4 regions of the Pseudoalteromonas pernae genome follow, and region 2 is predicted to be linked to each of the others. Evidence: predicted binding sites of a transcription regulator. Region 2 holds the regulator's gene; each other region holds the start of a gene.
The links. Region 2 encodes sigma-54, which starts transcription at its own class of promoters, with help from an activator protein. Its sites were predicted from a motif close to GTTGGCACGNNNNTNGNNT; they were not measured.

Region 1 (4,237 bases), on a different contig from region 2:
CCAAGCGACCAACAAGATAATGGTCAACAACATACATGAGCCAGCAATAATGGTTACTTTCTTAATCCACCGCGCGCCCTCACTCAAAATCGCTGAAAACTGATATTCTTTTTCGTGCAGTAGAGTGTTTAAGTCATGCAGCGCTTTGACATGGCTGTTGATGGCGCTTTGATCTTTATTTTCGATGGCCTGCTTTAGTTTCTCACCGAGTACCAACAGTTCTTGAATGAGTACGTCAGCTTCCTCCCAAATGACAATCGCTTCTTTCATATAGGGAAAGTTTTGGAAGTGTATAAAGAAGGTGATCAAGTCATTGATATCTTCGGGGTCATTTCCACCTTGTAAAAACCCCTGAAACGCCCTTTCAGAATCAGGGTCATCCTTTTGCAGCGCGACGCGTGCTTGGTTATCGCCAAGATTAACTTTTAGGGCATTTAAAAAAGATTGGTACTGCTGTGAATTCTCACTTTGGGCGTAGGCTAATAAGTGCCCCACAGCATCTTTCTGAGCTTTTGCGTATAGACCTTCGCCACGCACATAACCACGCACAGCATTGAGCATACTGGTTTGCACATAGGAGGCCAATGACAATACGAAAAGCGCGACAATTAGAATCGAAACTAATGTCAGCACTTTTCGTTTGATGAATGATTCCCTCTTGGTTCGATGTATTTTCGAGTTAGAGTGATTCAACAGCCGCTCCGGTTTAAAATCGTCTTACATACTTCTTCAACTATCTAGTTACTATAGGTTACAAATGCTTGATAAGACGCTTTTTGTGCGATGTTGAAGAAACCAGAACACGATTAGCATCATTCAAAGGTGCGGCTCTCGACCCCGTACTCATCGCACCAAGGAGCTGACTTAAACAGCATTAAAACTGGCATTTACTAGTACAAATTATCCCAATGCTCGTCCAGTATGCGCATTCCCTCATCTAAAGGTTTAGCTGTGTAGCGCGCTTCGCTAAAAGTGACTAAATCCATATTCAGCAGTTTTCTCAGTGCATCCGTCACATCGAAATCAAGATTGCAGTCATACTGCTGCGCAAACCACTGCTCAATATCCCGATCAAGCTGCACTTCTGTTGCCCCCTGTTCACCACTGTTCAATAAAAATGTGTAGGCCAGCAAGGCTTCTTTGCAGTCCTCTTCCTCCGCCGCATCAACCAAAGTATGAAAAACACCGGCGTTATTATCGAGATTCTTAAAGTACAAGTTGTCTGAGAGCGCCTTCATAAAACGGATTTTGCGATTCTTAAATTTCGTCCATTCTTTAAATACAAAGCTACCAAACACCGCCATACCAATACCGAAAGTGATCAAATGCTTTTTCGTCACTTCGACTTCTTGGTCGTGCCAGCCAAACCAAAAAGCTAAAAGAGAAGCGAGCAATACAATCGACGCGCCGAGTTTGGTCACCAACACCACCACGCCACCGATAGCCGCTGAGCCGCCGATAACCACCTTATCAATTGGACGCATACGTACTTCGCTATTTGGAAATAACATTTCTAAGTCTGCTTTAGGCACATTCTGGAATAGCTTGATGATGGTCGAGCCTGGCGTAAAACCCAGCGGTGCTTTTCGCTTCTTGGAGAAATACGCTTCATCTTTAAAAGTAATGTAGATGGCGACACGGTCATAATTAGTGAAATTTACCAGCTTTTTACGTAGCCCCCATAAGCTGCGTATCGTTTCTGTTTTTTGCGATTCCCCGCGACGGTAGAACACCACCTCTTCGAAATCATCGAAGGTAACTTCAAGGCGAACCTTAAACAAGGATTCCTCACTCAGCGCATGCTGTAAGTCTTGGTCTGTCACCTTTTCAAAATTGGCGGCATCCAATAACGCCGCAAATTCTTTGGCAAAGCGGTTCTTACTCTGAGCTTGCTGTGCATCGGAGACGTTAAACATGGTGCGGGTGTCACGTTGTGGGTCAAACGCAGCATAGTTATCTTTTAAGCTTTCGAGCTGCTGGTGATATTCATAGTGAATACGATTGACCAACAGTGCACAAAACGAAACAAATTCTTCTTTGTTGGTATCGGCAGGAAGTAAATCAGCACACATGCCAATAATGTCTTTTTTACGAAAAGGGATAAAGCGATCGCCGGACATAGATGTTTTCAAATTCGGTATAACTTGCTCGCCATCTTACCTTAAAGCGCACCCATCAAGCACCTACACTGGCTATTTTGTTTATCAAAACGCCGCTCCGAACTGTATCAGCGAGCTAAGGACCAGATGAAGTCAGAGTTATGCATTCAAGCTGATTTAACTCGGTGCATAAGCATAAAATATGCACCAACAAGGTGCATATGCAAATTTATTCAGGATTTCCTAAAGAGCCGCTAACACCATTTAATACCATGATAAATAAAAGGTTTTAAACTAATTTCGCTCAAAAATCAGACATTGGCACATGCTTTGCGAAAGAGAGCACGTAACACAGCGCTAAAATTAACAGGAATGAAACGATGAAAAAAAATAACTTAGCGAAAGTCATCGCCTTGGCGGCTTTGACACTTACGCCTCTAGCTAGCCAAGCTGAAGTCACTGCCAATGTCGCAGCCAGCTCGAACTATTACTGGCGCGGCATTACCCAGTCAGCAGATAAAGCTGCAGTATCCGGTGGAATCGATTTTTCTTCTGAGAGTGGTTTCTATGCGGGCACTTGGGTGTCGAATATCGATTTTGGGGATGAAGCGAGCACTAGCTATGAGCTTGACCTATATGGTGGTTTCGCGGGTTCGGCTGGCGATATCGGCTATGACGTTGGCTATATTTATTATGCCTACCCAGATGCTGCGGGCGATATCGGCTTCGGTGAAATCTATGGCTCAGTAAGCTGGGAGTTCTTGAGCGCGGGCGCAAGCTATTTGCTTAACGCCGAAGACGATGCCACCAGCGAAGAAGACATGCTTTATCTAGAGCTTAATGCCAGCTTTACTATCTTAAACGACACTGAACTTGCTCTACACCTAGGCCACTCAAGCGGTGACACCGTTGAAGAATGGTACGGTGAAGACGATAGCTACTTGGACTATGGCGTCAGCATTAGCAAGTCAGGTTTCACATTCGGTCTACTGCAAACTGACTTAGACGCGGATGACGATTTAAAAGCGTATGTATCATACAGCTTAGACTTTGAGCTATAAGCATTCGCTCGAAGTCACACCTTCTTATTGTTGCTGCAAAAACCAGGGCCGAAAGGCCCTTTATCTTTTCTTTGGACGCTAAGGAACCGAGTGCCCCATTGACGCTTCCCAAATGCGATACCACTGTTCACGTGTCAAGCTCAGTTGTTGTGCCTCAACCGCACTTTTTACGCGTTCAATGTTACCGGTTCCCAGTACTACAGCCGGTTTACTCGGGTGTTTCAACAGCCAAGCATAGACCACTTGATCTATGCTCGTAGCGCCAATCTCTTGTGCAATCGTGGTTAAACACTGCTGTAGGCGACGCGCTTTAGCATCGTCTTTGGCGAATAAGCGGCCACCAGCTAGTGGTGACCATAACATAGGGGTTTGGCGCAATTGCTGACATTGATCTAAGGTGCCATCATCCAAGGCCTGCATGTTGTAAGGTGAAAATTCGACTTGGTTGGTCACCAGCGGAAAATCAAGACGTGATTGCAGCAAGGCCAGCTGGCTGGTAGTAAAATTTGACACGCCAAAGTGCAACACGTCACCTTGCTCTTTAAGTTGAGTAAACGCCTCAGCAACTTCATCGGCATCCATCAAATAGTCGGGGCGATGGATCAGCAAGCAATCGAGCCTATCCGTGCCAAAATTCAGCAACGACTGCTGCGCACTGGCAATAATGTGCTCGCGCGTTGAATTGTAGTGATTTACATGGCCAGGAACGGCCTTTTCACCTTGCTGCAATACGATGCCACACTTGGTAATAATTTTAATATGCTCACGGATCTCAGGCTGTAGCTTTAATACTTTACCAAATGCCGTTTCGCACTGATATTGGCCATAGATATCGGCGTGATCAGTGTCTTTAATCCCAAGTTCGATGCATTGTTTTAAGAAAGAAAGGTTTTCTTGGTCACTGCGTTGCCAATCCAGCATTCGCCAAAAACCCATGACCAAAGGAGAAATGATTCGTGAAGTCATACTTTGCATCCTAAACATTTTTTGCCACTATAACACGGCCTATCCAATGCACTTCAAGGACGTACCCACATTGCCAAGCTTTTATCTGCTATTACTACTTATTTTCATCCA
Region 2 (4,237 bases):
GAAGGTACCAGTTCATGAACAACGCTCGGTTGCTTATTTCCATCATTTTCCTCGCTATTATGGCTTGGTTGTGGGCGCCGTATTTTATGAAGCAAGAACAAACTGTGGTGAAAACAGATCAAGCAATCGCTACACCTGATTATACGGCGACGGGATTACGCCAACGCAGTTATAACGATCAGGGGGCGTTAAGCCACAGTGTATATGCTGAACAAATGGAAATGTTTGAGGAACTAGGTTTCACCCATTTTCGCAAGCCCGAATTCACTCTTTATAATGATGGCGAACGCTGGCGATTGACTGCTGACGAAGCCACTTTGTACAACAATAATATTTTGATCTTGGAAAATAACGTTATTGCCACCAACTTATTAGAAGGGGCAATGATTGAACAAGTCAAAGCAGCAGCTATCCAAATAGACATTGATGCACAACGAATGGAATCAGAACAAAGCGTTGAGCTCAAGGGACCCGATCTATTGATCACCGGTCAGGGCTTGAAAGCAGATATCAATACAGAGATAGTGGAACTAATAAAACATACGCGAACAGTATATTATGACCAATAAATTCAATGCATTAATTCTTGGTTTAGGCCTTAGCCTCAGTGCCTTTGGTGCTCATGCTGAGCAAACAGTCAATGCCACTGAAGTGCTCATTGATGCCGATAACCAAATAGCCATGATCAAAGAAAACATCACTATTTTTGATAAAAACGTGCACATTGTTCATGGTAACCGTCAAATAAAAGCTGATCGATTAGAAGCGCACCGTCGTCCTGAATTGGGTGATAATAAGCAATTGCTTATCGCCACAGGTAACCCAGCCATGTACATAGAAACCATGGAAGATGGTCAGCAAATTACCGCTTCTGCTGCAGAAATTCGTTACGACGTCGCTACACAAATTCTACAAATTAAGGGTGACGCCAAAATAGAAATGGCTGATCAACAGATCATCGCCGAAACTATCAGCTATGATATAGATAAGCAGACCATCAGCGCTGAGAAAGATAAAAACTCCAGCACCCGAGTACGTACCACGTTAACACCACAGAGCGAAGAAAAGCCTGAGGAAAAGGAACAACCATGACCACACTGAAGGCGCAGAAGTTAGCGAAAAGCTACAAAGGTCGTGAAGTTGTAAAAGACGTCGGACTCGAAGTTAAAGCCGGCAGTATTGTTGGCTTGTTAGGCCCCAATGGAGCAGGCAAAACCACAACCTTTTACATGATTGTAGGTTTAGTGCCCAGTGACAAAGGCATGATCAGTATTGACGAGCAAGACATTACTTTGCTGCCAATGCATTCGCGAGCACGCTTAGGTATCGGCTATTTGCCCCAAGAATCATCTATTTTTCGTAAGCTCACCGTTTATCAAAACCTAATGGCGATTTTGGAAACGCGTAAGGACCTCAACAAAGCGGGTCGTGAGGAGCAATTAGAAAGCTTACTAGACGAATTTAATATCCAACATATTCGTGATTCATTTGGGATGGCATTGTCAGGCGGTGAGCGCCGTCGCGTTGAAATTGCTCGCGCTTTAGCCGCTAACCCCAAATTTATCCTTTTAGATGAACCTTTTGCTGGTGTAGACCCTATTTCGGTGTTAGATATAAAGAAAATTATTGAGCACCTGCGAAACCGTGGCATTGGTGTACTTATCACCGACCACAATGTGCGTGAAACCTTAGATGTATGTGAAACCGCGTATATCGTTTCTCACGGCGAATTGATCGCATCAGGCACACCACAGCAAGTCCTAGCCGATCAAACAGTTCGTGATGTTTATTTAGGTGAGCAATTTAGACTATAACAATAAAAGGATTGTTAGAGTACATGAGGCAATCATTACAGCTGCGCCTTGGCCAGCAATTAACAATGACTCCACAATTGCAGCAAGCGATACGCTTGTTGCAGCTCAGTACTTTGGATCTTCAACAAGAAATTCAAGAAGCACTTGACGCTAACCCACTGTTAGAAATCGAAGAAGAAAACTACGCTGATAACCCAGGCGATAAAAACGACAATGATCGCCTACAAAACGGTGAAGATAAACTCGATACCGAACCCCAAAGTAGCGACCAAATAGAAAGTTCTGACGCGTTAAATAACGATTCCATCAGTGACGAGCTACCGATGGACATGTCTTGGGACGAGTACATTAGCGCTGCCCCCGTCGCATCAGCAGGCCCTATGCCAGACGATGAGTTTGTTTACCAAGGTGAAACCACCGAGACGCTGCACGATTATTTAATGTGGCAACTGCAACTCACCCCATTCAGCCCAGTTGATGAAGCGATTGCGACAGCCATCATCGAAGCGATTGATGACAATGGCCTCCTCACGGTGACAACCGAAGATTTACTCGAGAGTTTGAATCATGAAGAGCAGGACGTAGAAATCGAACTCGATGAAATAGAAGCGGTCCTAAAAAGAATACAACTCTTTGATCCTGTTGGAATTGGTGCGCGTTCACTACAAGAATGCTTATTGATCCAACTCAATCAATTTTCACCTCAAACCCCTTGGCTTAGTGAAACGAAAGAGGTAATTTGTAATTACATTGATTTGCTAGGCAACCGTGACTATCGCACCTTAATGAAAAAGACTAAGCTTAAAGAAGCTCAGTTAAAAGAGGTGATGACATTAATACACAGTTTGAATCCGAAACCTGCCGCGACCATAGTGCGCGAAGAGTCAGAATACGTGATTCCTGATGTATCTGTTAAGAAGGTCAAAGGGCGTTGGCTGGTCGAGTTAAACCCCGACAGCATGCCAAAAATACGGGTTAATGATCACTACGCTTCATTAGGACGTAGCTGTAAATCACAAAGTGACAGCCAATTTATTCGCTCTCACTTACAAGAGGCAAAATGGTTTATAAAGAGCCTGGAACAACGCAACGATACCTTACTAAAAGTAACTAATTGCATTGTTCAACAACAACAGGCATTCTTTGAACATGGCGAAGAAGCGATGAAACCAATGGTCCTCAATGACGTGGCCGAAATGGTTGAGATGCATGAGTCAACAATATCTCGTGTAACAACACAGAAATATATGCATACGCCACGTGGGATTTTTGAGTTGAAGTATTTCTTCTCCAGCCATGTGAACACCGAGAATGGAGGTGAATGCTCATCCACAGCGATTCGAGCATTGATCAAGAAGCTAGTAGCGGCGGAAAACGTTGCCAAGCCATTAAGCGACAGCAAAATAGCCGACATACTCGCAGAGCAAGGAATCAAAGTGGCTCGAAGAACGATTGCAAAATATCGTGAATCGTTAGCCATACCACCGTCAAATCAACGTAAAAGCTTGATATAGACGTTAGACAAGAAGGAAAATGCTTATGCAATTGAATCTTACCGGTCGTCATGTAGAAATCACAGACTCTCTTCGCAACTATGTGAATAGTAAATTTGCAAAACTTGAGCGTCATTTTGACCATATTAACAATGTACATGTCATCCTAGATATAGAGAAACTCACACAAAAAGCAGAAGCAACACTTCATGTAAATGGCGGCGAATTATTTGCCACCGCAGAACACCAAGATATGTATGCGGCGATTGATGGCTTAATTGACAAATTAGATCGCCAAGTAATTAAACATAAAGAGAAATTATCTCGTCATTAAAATGAGCTTAGAACATCTTTTCTCAAAGGACTGCAGCAAAGCTGCGGTCCTTTTTAATAGCAAAAAAAGAATGTTGGAGTACCTAGCACAGGTTGCTCATCAACATGCACCGCATTTAAACGAGCAAACCATTCTCGATGCCCTACTCGCGCGCGAAAAGCTCGGTAGCACAGGCTTTGGGAAAGGCGTCGCAATTCCGCATGGTCGATTAGAAGGTATTGATCAAACGATCGCCATCATAGTCACCAACCGCGAAGCCATTAACTTCGATGCCATAGACAACCGCCCAGTTGATATTTTTGTCGCACTGCTCGTACCAGATAATCAGTGTGATCAACACCTCAAGACCTTGTCACAAATTGCTGATAGACTTAAAGATAAGCAATTATGCAAACAGCTGAGAACAGTGACCACTGATCAGGAGCTTTATCAGCTATTTGTAGCCTGATTTGGTAATAGAACTTTAAAGGGTAATAAAGTGGAATTGATTATCGTCAGTGGGCGTTCTGGTTCGGGAAAATCTGTCGCCTTACGCGTTTTAGAAGACTTGGGCTATTACTGTGTAGATAATATTCCAGTTAACCTCCTGCCAGCGC
Region 3 (4,237 bases), on a different contig from region 2:
AGCCAACTTGATGATGGCGATGAATTACATGGCGAAACGCTTGAGTCAAAGTATGAACGACAGCAATGAACGCCTCAAGCGAGCACAATATTTAGCTCAGCATGATGAAGTGACTGGGCTTGCAACTAAACGTTACTTTCTTTCTCGCTTAGAACAACAGATAAAAAAGAGTAACAGTAGTCAGATGATTATTCTTGTTCGCATCCTTAATTATGAACAATTACGTGACAGCATCGACAAGCAAGAATTTATTGAGGCTCAACAACGCTTAGCGAATACCTTGATCCGTTTTGCGCAAACTCATCAGTCGGTTCTGCACGAGTGGCAATTGGCACGCATTGAACAAGATGAGTTCTGTATTTATTTTGATGCAGTAATGGATGGAGAGCAAACCAGCAAAATACTCACTGACTTAAGCACGCAATACAGTAATGATTACCAGGGGATTGTGCAGTTGCGCCACTGTATGTTGTGCGTCTCAGAGGTGGAGTCTTCACAGCAGTTATTTGATGAAGCACACCGATTACTGAAGCTATCAATTGCCTCCGGTCAAAATGTGTTTCGCATCCTTCAACCTACACCAGAAGAGGCGTTCAATGCGGGGAAAGAGCTCGAAATAGCCATAAAAAATGAGCAATTTGAGCTGGCGATGATGAAGGTTGAAAACGAAAATGGTCAGTGCGTTCAATATGAAGTAGGTCTTAACATCATTGTTGGTGGGCAAACCTATTCGCGCGCGTATTTCGGCGCTACACCTGCAAGCTTAGAATTAGACTCACAACTTGATTGGAAAACTGTGAGAACATTATTCAAAGAAAAGTTATGGCTCAAATATCCGCAAAACCTATGTATTCAGTTAAGCGAGCAGACACTCCAAGACGAAGTAGCTTACACCAGCATACTGGCCCTCATCGCCAGTGAACCAGCCTTAAAGCAGCGTGTGACGTTAGAATTTTCCCACCTGATATTACAGCGTGTGTCTGGGCCAGTAATGAGTTTTTGCAAAGAGGCCAAGGCCATAGGTTGCCACTTGGGGCTGTGTGAGGTGAGAGACGCCAATATTGAGCCTCGCATGCTAATTCAATCTGCAATAGACACAGTGAAATTATCGAATGAATTAGTATACAACTTAGAAAATGACCAGCAGACGCAAAATCGGGTTAGCGAAATCAGCGCGCACCTTAGCCCGTTTAATGTAGATATTGTGGTTGAAGAACTTGCGCATAGATTACCTTGGCCGCTACTCAAGCGTCTAGGAATCAAAGCACGAGTAGTGCATGAGTAAGATTCAGTTTACTTAGGCTTTTAAATTGCGAACTAGGGTGTTGTCGCTTCGTTGGATACCGCCATCGGCGGCGTAGGTAATAGAGCTTGGAGCACCAATCAAGATATCTTTAAGTTGTTTAACACTCAGCTGCGCTTGATGCGCTGCATGGGCATTAACTTGGTTTTGCTCTTTACACTCTAGTAGCAAGTTTTGGGCTTGCTCAATTAGTTGTTGCTCAAAGGGGTCAGGCTCAGGTTTGGTAGCTAGCAACTGGGCGATATGTTGATCTTGTTTTTGAATATGATTCAGTGCATCGGCCTTTTTAGGCGTCAACTCCTTCAACTCAGCACCGCTTCGACCTGCTATTGCTGATAGCTCGTCTTTGAGCAAAGCAAGCAAACCCGACAGACTCGAAATCTGTTGATTAAGTGCCAGAGTTAAAGCTGAATCAGCCATACAAGTCGAACTCAAACGCCGCGATATTTTTCGCTAGTTTCTCACCGTCGATCTGATATTTGCCTTCGGCGATAGCTTTTTTCAGCTCAGCGACTTTTTGCTCATCGAATCCTGAAGAGCGTTCAGCTTTTTCTTGCAATGATTTCATTTGACGCGCTTGAGGTGTCAAGCTAACAGAATCTGTTGCTGCTTTAACGTTCGCTGTGCTACCCGCGTCAGTGGATTGCGACTGACTCGTTTTTTGCTGTTCAATTTTATTTTGTGGTGTATTGTACACCGAGCCTTGTTGGCCTTTATTTACTTGATTAACCATCTGTAATACCTGAGCTAGATTGACCTTTGCATAGGTTATCGGCCATTCGCGTCCTAACTTTAGCACAAAATTTAAATATTAACTGTAACAGTTTCAACCGCTGTAACCTGTGCATTCACTTGGCGTCCCGATTTTATATTGCGGACTCGAACATTGTCACCAATAGTACCATCTTCAAGGGCTTCGCCTGTGGTTTTTATGGTTAAACCGTTCACTGTGGCGATGATATTCACATTGTCGCCTTTACACACCATGCACAACTGATTGGCGTTAATAGGTGAGCCCTGACGGATACTGCGCTTACTGCGACTGCCAACAATTAATTGCGGCTCTTCTACATATTGGGCGCGAACAAAATGTTGCGGTCGCATCGCGATAGTTACGCTTTGCGCATCGATCAATTGGCCGCGGCCAATGTTTTCTTTTGCTATCACCACTGGTGAAAGTTTTTCAATGCGAACATGGACATACTGAGTCCATAAAGCCGGAGAATTACATTTAAGTTGTACGGCTACCTGCCGATTAAATGGGGGAGGGGTAGCTGCAACTAGCTCCGGCTGTTGCTCGCAATAGCGCTCGGGGATACGCGCATCCAAATCCACGGCCTGAACTTGGAGTTCCTGATCAGGCTGTATTTTCGCTAAGGTGCTTATATATTGTTCAGCAAGAGTTTGCAGCCGTGCGTGGTCGTATAGAGTATTTTCACCTGTACGAGCCATTGCAACACTGCTCAAACTCAAAGCTAAAAGTAACCATAAGCTCTGGAATAATTGAATTTTTTTGAACATACTCATTGTGTTTCGACTATGCTTATTGGGTAAAACAAGGTATAAGTACGGGGTGTCAATTTACAGGCACACGGCCGTATTTATGCTGATATAGTTTATAAGAAGCAAAAAGCGTTCCCATCTGGCGCGAACACGTAGTAGTAAAGTTAATGCTAGGAGAATCCGATGGCTGGCATATTAGACTCCGTCAATCAACGCACCCAGTTAGTGGGGCAAAATCGCCTTGAACTATTATTGTTCAAATTGAAAGGACGCCAGCGATTCGGTATCAACGTCTTTAAAGTACGTGAAGTACTTCAATGTCCACCGTTGACCAACATGCCAAAGAGCAACCAATATATTCGCGGAGTTGCTCACATTCGAGGCCAAACCATCTCAGTCATCGATTTATCAATGGCGGTGGGTGGTCCGGCAATTACAGATTTAAAAGATTGTTTCGTCATCATCGCTGAGTACAACCGTACTGTGCAGGGGTTTCTTGTCGGTGGCGTTGAGCGTATCGTCAACATGAATTGGGAAAAGATTATGCCACCGCCTTCTGGGGCCGGTCGTTATTCTTACCTTACCGCTGTCACTGAAATTGATGGTGAGCTTGTCGAAATTCTTGATGTTGAGAAAATTCTTGCTGAGATAAGCCCAGTTAATACCGAAGTCAGCGAAGGCATTATCTCCGATGGCGAGATGCAACGAGATATTGGCGAGCGTATTGTATTTATTGCTGATGACTCGGCCGTAGCTCGTAATCAGGTAAAACGAGCGCTGGAGCCATTAGGTGTGCAAACTGAACTTGCTAAGAATGGTAAAGAGGCCTTGATTCGCTTGCGCGAGATAGCTAAGTTGGATTGTCAAAATGACATCACCGAGCGGGTTGCTTTGCTAATATCAGATGTGGAAATGCCGGAAATGGATGGCTACACCCTGACTGCAGAAATCAAAGCTGATCCAAAACTCGCACCTTTGCACGTTATTCTCCATACTTCATTGAGCGGTGTCTTTAACCAAGCCATGATCCAAAAAGTAGGGGCGGACGATTTTATTGCTAAGTTCAATCCAGATGAATTAGCAACAGCAGTGAAAAAGTGGGTTCACTGCGACTAGGTTCCCAGCATATTGGCCTAAGTTAACCTGATTTTAGAGAGTGTAATTTGGAAAATAAGCACCTAGAGCTTAGCGAATACAATCAATTTCGAGCTTTCTTGGAACAGCAGTGTGGTATCGTCCTTGGCGAGAATAAACTGTATCTAGTAAAAAGCCGCCTTGCGCCTTTGATGGCACGTTTTAATGTGGATAGCTTGTCGCAGTTAGTGGTGAAAACCCTCAGCCCCCATGAGCGGCAACTTCGTGCCGCTGTCGTTGATGCCATGACCACCAATGAAACCTTGTGGTTCCGTGATTCCTATCCATTTGAGTTGT
Region 4 (4,237 bases), on a different contig from region 2:
GATGCGTCAGACCAAGAACTACTTTCTGAAGAGCATATAGAGCAAGTTGATGTGTTCATCGCGGTCACCAACGATGATGAAGCAAACATCATGTCAGCTATGCTAGCTAAGCGCATGGGTGCACAAAAAACCATGGTGTTAATCCAGCGTGGAGCCTATGTAGATTTAGTGCAAGGTGGTGAGATAGATATCGCCATTTCACCGCAACAAGCGACTATTTCGGCACTTTTAACCCACGTTCGCCGCGGAGATATCGTCAACGTCTACTCGCTACGCAAAGGGGCGGCCGAAGCAATTGAGGCTGTTGCTCATGGCGATGAAAACACCTCCAAGGTCGTTGGCCGTGCAATCTCGGAGATCAAATTGCCGCCGGGCGCAACCATAGGCGCTATTGTGCGCAATGATGATGTGTTAATTGCTCACGACGATACGGTAATTCATAGTGGCGACCATGTGATCATGTTCCTTATTGATAAAAAGCATATTCACGTTGTCGAGAAACTATTCCAAGTAAGCGCCATGTTCCTTTAAAGTAAGCATAAAAAAAGCAGTCTTAGTCGAAGACTAAGAGCTGCTTTCGTTGCTCTGATGGGTCTGGATCTTACTCTGCGTGAGCAAATTCTTCTTGTGATAGCTCGCCGTTGCCATCAACATCAAGCTCGTCGAATTTAGTTAGCACTGATGCTTCTGCTGTTGCTTCTTCTTTGCTGATGCTGCCGTTGCCATCAACGTCTAATGCTTCGAAAGTCATCGTTTCAGCTGCAAATACTGCTGAAGAAGAAGCAAGGATTGCCATCGCTAGTAAAGTGTTAGTTGTTTTCATAATATTCTCCAAATCTAAAATGTAAGACTATTGTGCGGCTGCGAATTCTTCTTCGCTAAGCTCGCCATCTTTGTTGCTGTCTAGGTCTTTGAATTGCTGCATTAATTCAGGATATTTAGCAGCTTCTTCCATGCTGATAGCACCGTCGCTGTCGACATCCACTGTGTGAAACTCTAAATCCATAGCGAATGCAGATGACGCGCTAACCAAAGAGACTAATGCAAGTGCTTTTGCTGTTTTGCTCATTGTCATTTCCTTATTCAGCCGCAGCAAACTCTTCGCGAGAAAGCTCACCGTCAGTGTTTACATCAAGCTCTTTAAATTGGCTCATTAGCTCAGGAAGCTTCGATGCTTCTTCCATGCTGATGCTGTTATTGCTATCTAAATCTACGCTCTCAAAAGTAGCGTCTAGCGCGAATGCCGCTGAAGCACTGGTTAGTGCCGCAAGCGCAATTACTTGATTTACCTTTTTCATAACAGGCTCCTCTTTAACAATGGGCGGACTAAAATTACTCAGCTTTTTCGAATTCAGCTTGTGAAAGCTCACCGTTACCATCGGTGTCTAGCTCTTCGAACTGCTCTGCGATTGCCTTGTCAGCTGCCGCTTCTTCAATAGAGATTGCGCCGTTGCCATCTACGTCAAGTGCGCTGAAATCAGCAGCGAACGCTGCGCTTGATGCTGCAAGAGTGATTAGTGCTAAAGTTGAAGTCATACGTTTCATAGTTTCTTCCTTCCTAATAATGAGTGTGAACTCGTGGCGAACTATTTCGCCTCACATATTTAAGTCACAGTCACTATTACAAAAGCAGTGCCAACTATTAAAAACACTTTAAAAACAGATAGATGGGAATTTATTCGGTCATAAAACCGATGTTTATAGCGATTATCTGTTGCTGTTTGGCAACACAAAACAACAATTTAAAAAAATATCAATAAATTCAGCGTGTTAATAGCTTTCAAAAACCCCTTGCTTGATACGTAATGATGATTGAATGGGTGAGTAACTGACATTTAACTGAACATGGCTAGCCTAGTCACAAATCTGATGAATAAATTTATTTTTTAAACTGTTAAAAATCAGTTTGTTAGAGTTAAAACGTGTGATTATTGAAACATTATCGCCGTGCAGACATAGGTTATTTGTTGATCTGTTGCTTTTTGGCAACAGTAGAGGCTGGTGTTGATTTAAAACCCTATTTAGGCGGCCTTCCTCGTACCTTTTATGGTTGTACACTCATACACTGGGCTAAAGTTTGAAGTGATATACACACCCCAAGGTTTGGATTGAGTTTGACATTCCCGAGCAAGCCTTAAGAACTGTAGGAGCTTTTAGGAAGTAATAAAACGCCTTGGCGCGAGAGCCAAGCTCAGGCATCCATGTCTCGCGTTCGACACACTTAGTCCGATGAGCGACCGTGTCTCACCCACGCCAGAATGTTGGAGTGAATAGTACTAGCAATGTGAAGATCTCTAGTCGACCAAATACCATAGCCAAAGTCAGAATCCATTTAGCGCTATCACTAATATCACCATAGTGAGCTGCAACTTCACCTAATCCTGGGCCTAGATTATTCAAGCATGCTGCGGTTGCAGAGAAAGCAGTGATGTTATCAAGACCAGTTCCCATGAGGCTGATCATAATAATCACGAAGACCAAGGCATACGCAGAAAAGAACCCCCAAACAGCCTCAACGACTTTATCTGGTAGCGCTTTTCTCCCAAGCTTAATAGAGTAAATGGCACGTGGGTGTACCAAGCGATTGAGCTCGCGAATACCTTGCAGATACAACAGGAACACTCGAACCACCTTCATTCCGCCACCTGTTGACCCCGCACAACCTCCAATAAAGCTTGAGAAAATAAGCAAAATAGGAAGAAATAGTGGCCATGCCGAGAAGTTGTCAGTAGCGAAGCCTGCTGTGGTGCTAATCGACACAGCTTGGAACATAGCTTGGTCTAAGGTTTCATCGCCATTTGCGTAAATGTTGTTAGACGACAACACCGCAAAGCACACGATTACCAGCGCCGCTTGAATGAGTAAGAACGCTTTAAATTCAGGATCTCGCAAATATATCTTCGGACTACGAGAGGCCACCGCTGCGTAGTGCAATGAGAAATTCACCGCAGCTATTAATAAAAAGACCACGCAAATAATATTAATCACAGGACTATCGAAATAACCCATCGATGCATCGTAAGTAGAGAAGCCACCAATTGCGATGGTTGAAAACGCATGACAAATGGCATCAAACCAGCTCATTCCTGCGACCCAATAAGCCAAAGTACATGCTAAGGTCAAAGACACATAGATATACCAAAGATGCTTCGCAGTATCGGCGATACGCGGCGTCATTTTCGAATCTTTTACTGGGCCCGGCGTCTCCGCACGATAGAGCTGCATGCCACCAACGCCAAGCATAGGAAGGACAGCAACGGCAAGTACGATGATACCCATACCACCGAGCCATTGTAGCTGCTGGCGGTAAAACAACACCGATTTAGGCAGGTATTCTATGCCAGTGAGCACCGTCGCGCCGGTCGTTGTTAATCCAGAGAACGCCTCAAACACCGCATCTGCCAACGACAGCTTTGGCGCATCTAAGAAAATCAGAGGTAAAGATGCGAAGGCACCAAGCACCAGCCAGAACAACACAACAATTAAGAAGCCCTCTCGTGCCTTTAAATCACCATGCTCTCGGCGGTTTGGGTAGTACGCAAATAAGCCTGCGATAACACTAAAGATGAACGCGAGGATAAAAGGTAAACCACCACCGTCTTTGTATATTAATGAGACGAGTGCCGGTGGAACCATTGTGATACTAAACAAAGCAACAAGCTGTCCGAGTATCTTTATTATCGTGCGGTATTGCATTTAGCGCATCATCGTAGTTTTTATTTGCATGTTATTGTCTTACTGTTTTATTTTTAACTCAACAGTACCATGGCTTAAATCAAAAATATCTTTTATCGCTTGTTGCGCTTGGCGCTCATCGATCTCGATACTCCAGCCAATATGACCGCCGTATTCCTTATTGATATTCAATACTTGATAATTTGAGTTAAGGCATTGTTCTATTTGCCCTTGTAGAGCATAGTCACTGTCACCGATTAACTCCACACTCGGTACTTTGATGCAAGTTTGCAATAATGCGAGCGCATTATTAAGCGTGCCACCGTAAGCGCGCACTAGTCCGCCTGTGCCTAACTTTATGCCACCAAAGTAGCGTGTTGTCACTGCACATACTTCACCAAGCCCACTACCCTGAAGCACGTTCAGCATCGGTTTACCTGCGGTACCATTGGGCTCACCATCATCAGAAAAACCATATACATGGCTGCCACCGGGAGCGCCTGCGACGTAAGCCCAGCAGTTATGTCGCGCATCAGGGTATTGTTGATTGATACGTGCAATA

Region 1: V1358_RS16985 (TorF family putative porin) is a predicted target of sigma-54. The motif match lies at 2,417-2,435, and genes of this name have one in related genera.
Region 3: flgA (flagellar basal body P-ring formation chaperone FlgA) is a predicted target of sigma-54. The motif match lies at 2,927-2,945, and genes of this name have one in related genera.
Region 4: V1358_RS16105 (EF-hand domain-containing protein) is a predicted target of sigma-54. The motif match lies at 1,622-1,640, and genes of this name have one in related genera.

Annotation. Positions count from the first base shown of each region.
Region 1 covers NZ_JBDODM010000009.1:15,729-19,965, forward strand. The annotation lists gene V1358_RS16975 (diguanylate cyclase domain-containing protein) at 1-573, opposite strand, end outside; gene V1358_RS16980 (TMEM143 family protein) at 891-2,120, opposite strand; gene V1358_RS16985 (TorF family putative porin) at 2,480-3,160, shown strand; gene V1358_RS16990 (aldo/keto reductase) at 3,239-4,126, opposite strand; gene V1358_RS16995 (endonuclease/exonuclease/phosphatase family protein) at 4,173-4,237, shown strand, end outside.
Region 2 covers NZ_JBDODM010000004.1:181,516-185,752, reverse strand. The annotation lists gene kdsC (3-deoxy-manno-octulosonate-8-phosphatase KdsC) at 1-18, shown strand, start outside; gene lptC (LPS export ABC transporter periplasmic protein LptC) at 15-569, shown strand; gene lptA (lipopolysaccharide transport periplasmic protein LptA) at 559-1,092, shown strand; gene lptB (LPS export ABC transporter ATP-binding protein) at 1,089-1,814, shown strand; gene V1358_RS11020 (RNA polymerase factor sigma-54) at 1,838-3,328, shown strand; gene hpf (ribosome hibernation promoting factor) at 3,354-3,641, shown strand; gene ptsN (PTS IIA-like nitrogen regulatory protein PtsN) at 3,643-4,089, shown strand; gene rapZ (RNase adapter RapZ) at 4,120-4,237, shown strand, end outside.
Region 3 covers NZ_JBDODM010000002.1:498,309-502,545, reverse strand. The annotation lists gene V1358_RS06510 (LapD/MoxY N-terminal periplasmic domain-containing protein) at 1-1,285, shown strand, start outside; gene flgN (flagellar export chaperone FlgN) at 1,298-1,723, opposite strand; gene flgM (flagellar biosynthesis anti-sigma factor FlgM) at 1,716-2,036, opposite strand; gene flgA (flagellar basal body P-ring formation chaperone FlgA) at 2,108-2,755, opposite strand; gene V1358_RS06490 (chemotaxis protein) at 2,990-3,922, shown strand; gene V1358_RS06485 (CheR family methyltransferase) at 3,970-4,237, shown strand, end outside.
Region 4 covers NZ_JBDODM010000008.1:11,535-15,771, forward strand. The annotation lists gene trkA (Trk system potassium transporter TrkA) at 1-531, shown strand, start outside; gene V1358_RS16090 (EF-hand domain-containing protein) at 602-823, opposite strand; gene V1358_RS16095 (EF-hand domain-containing protein) at 851-1,069, opposite strand; gene V1358_RS16100 (EF-hand domain-containing protein) at 1,080-1,298, opposite strand; gene V1358_RS16105 (EF-hand domain-containing protein) at 1,333-1,545, opposite strand; gene V1358_RS16110 (TrkH family potassium uptake protein) at 2,245-3,696, opposite strand; gene V1358_RS16115 (YigZ family protein) at 3,736-4,237, opposite strand, start outside.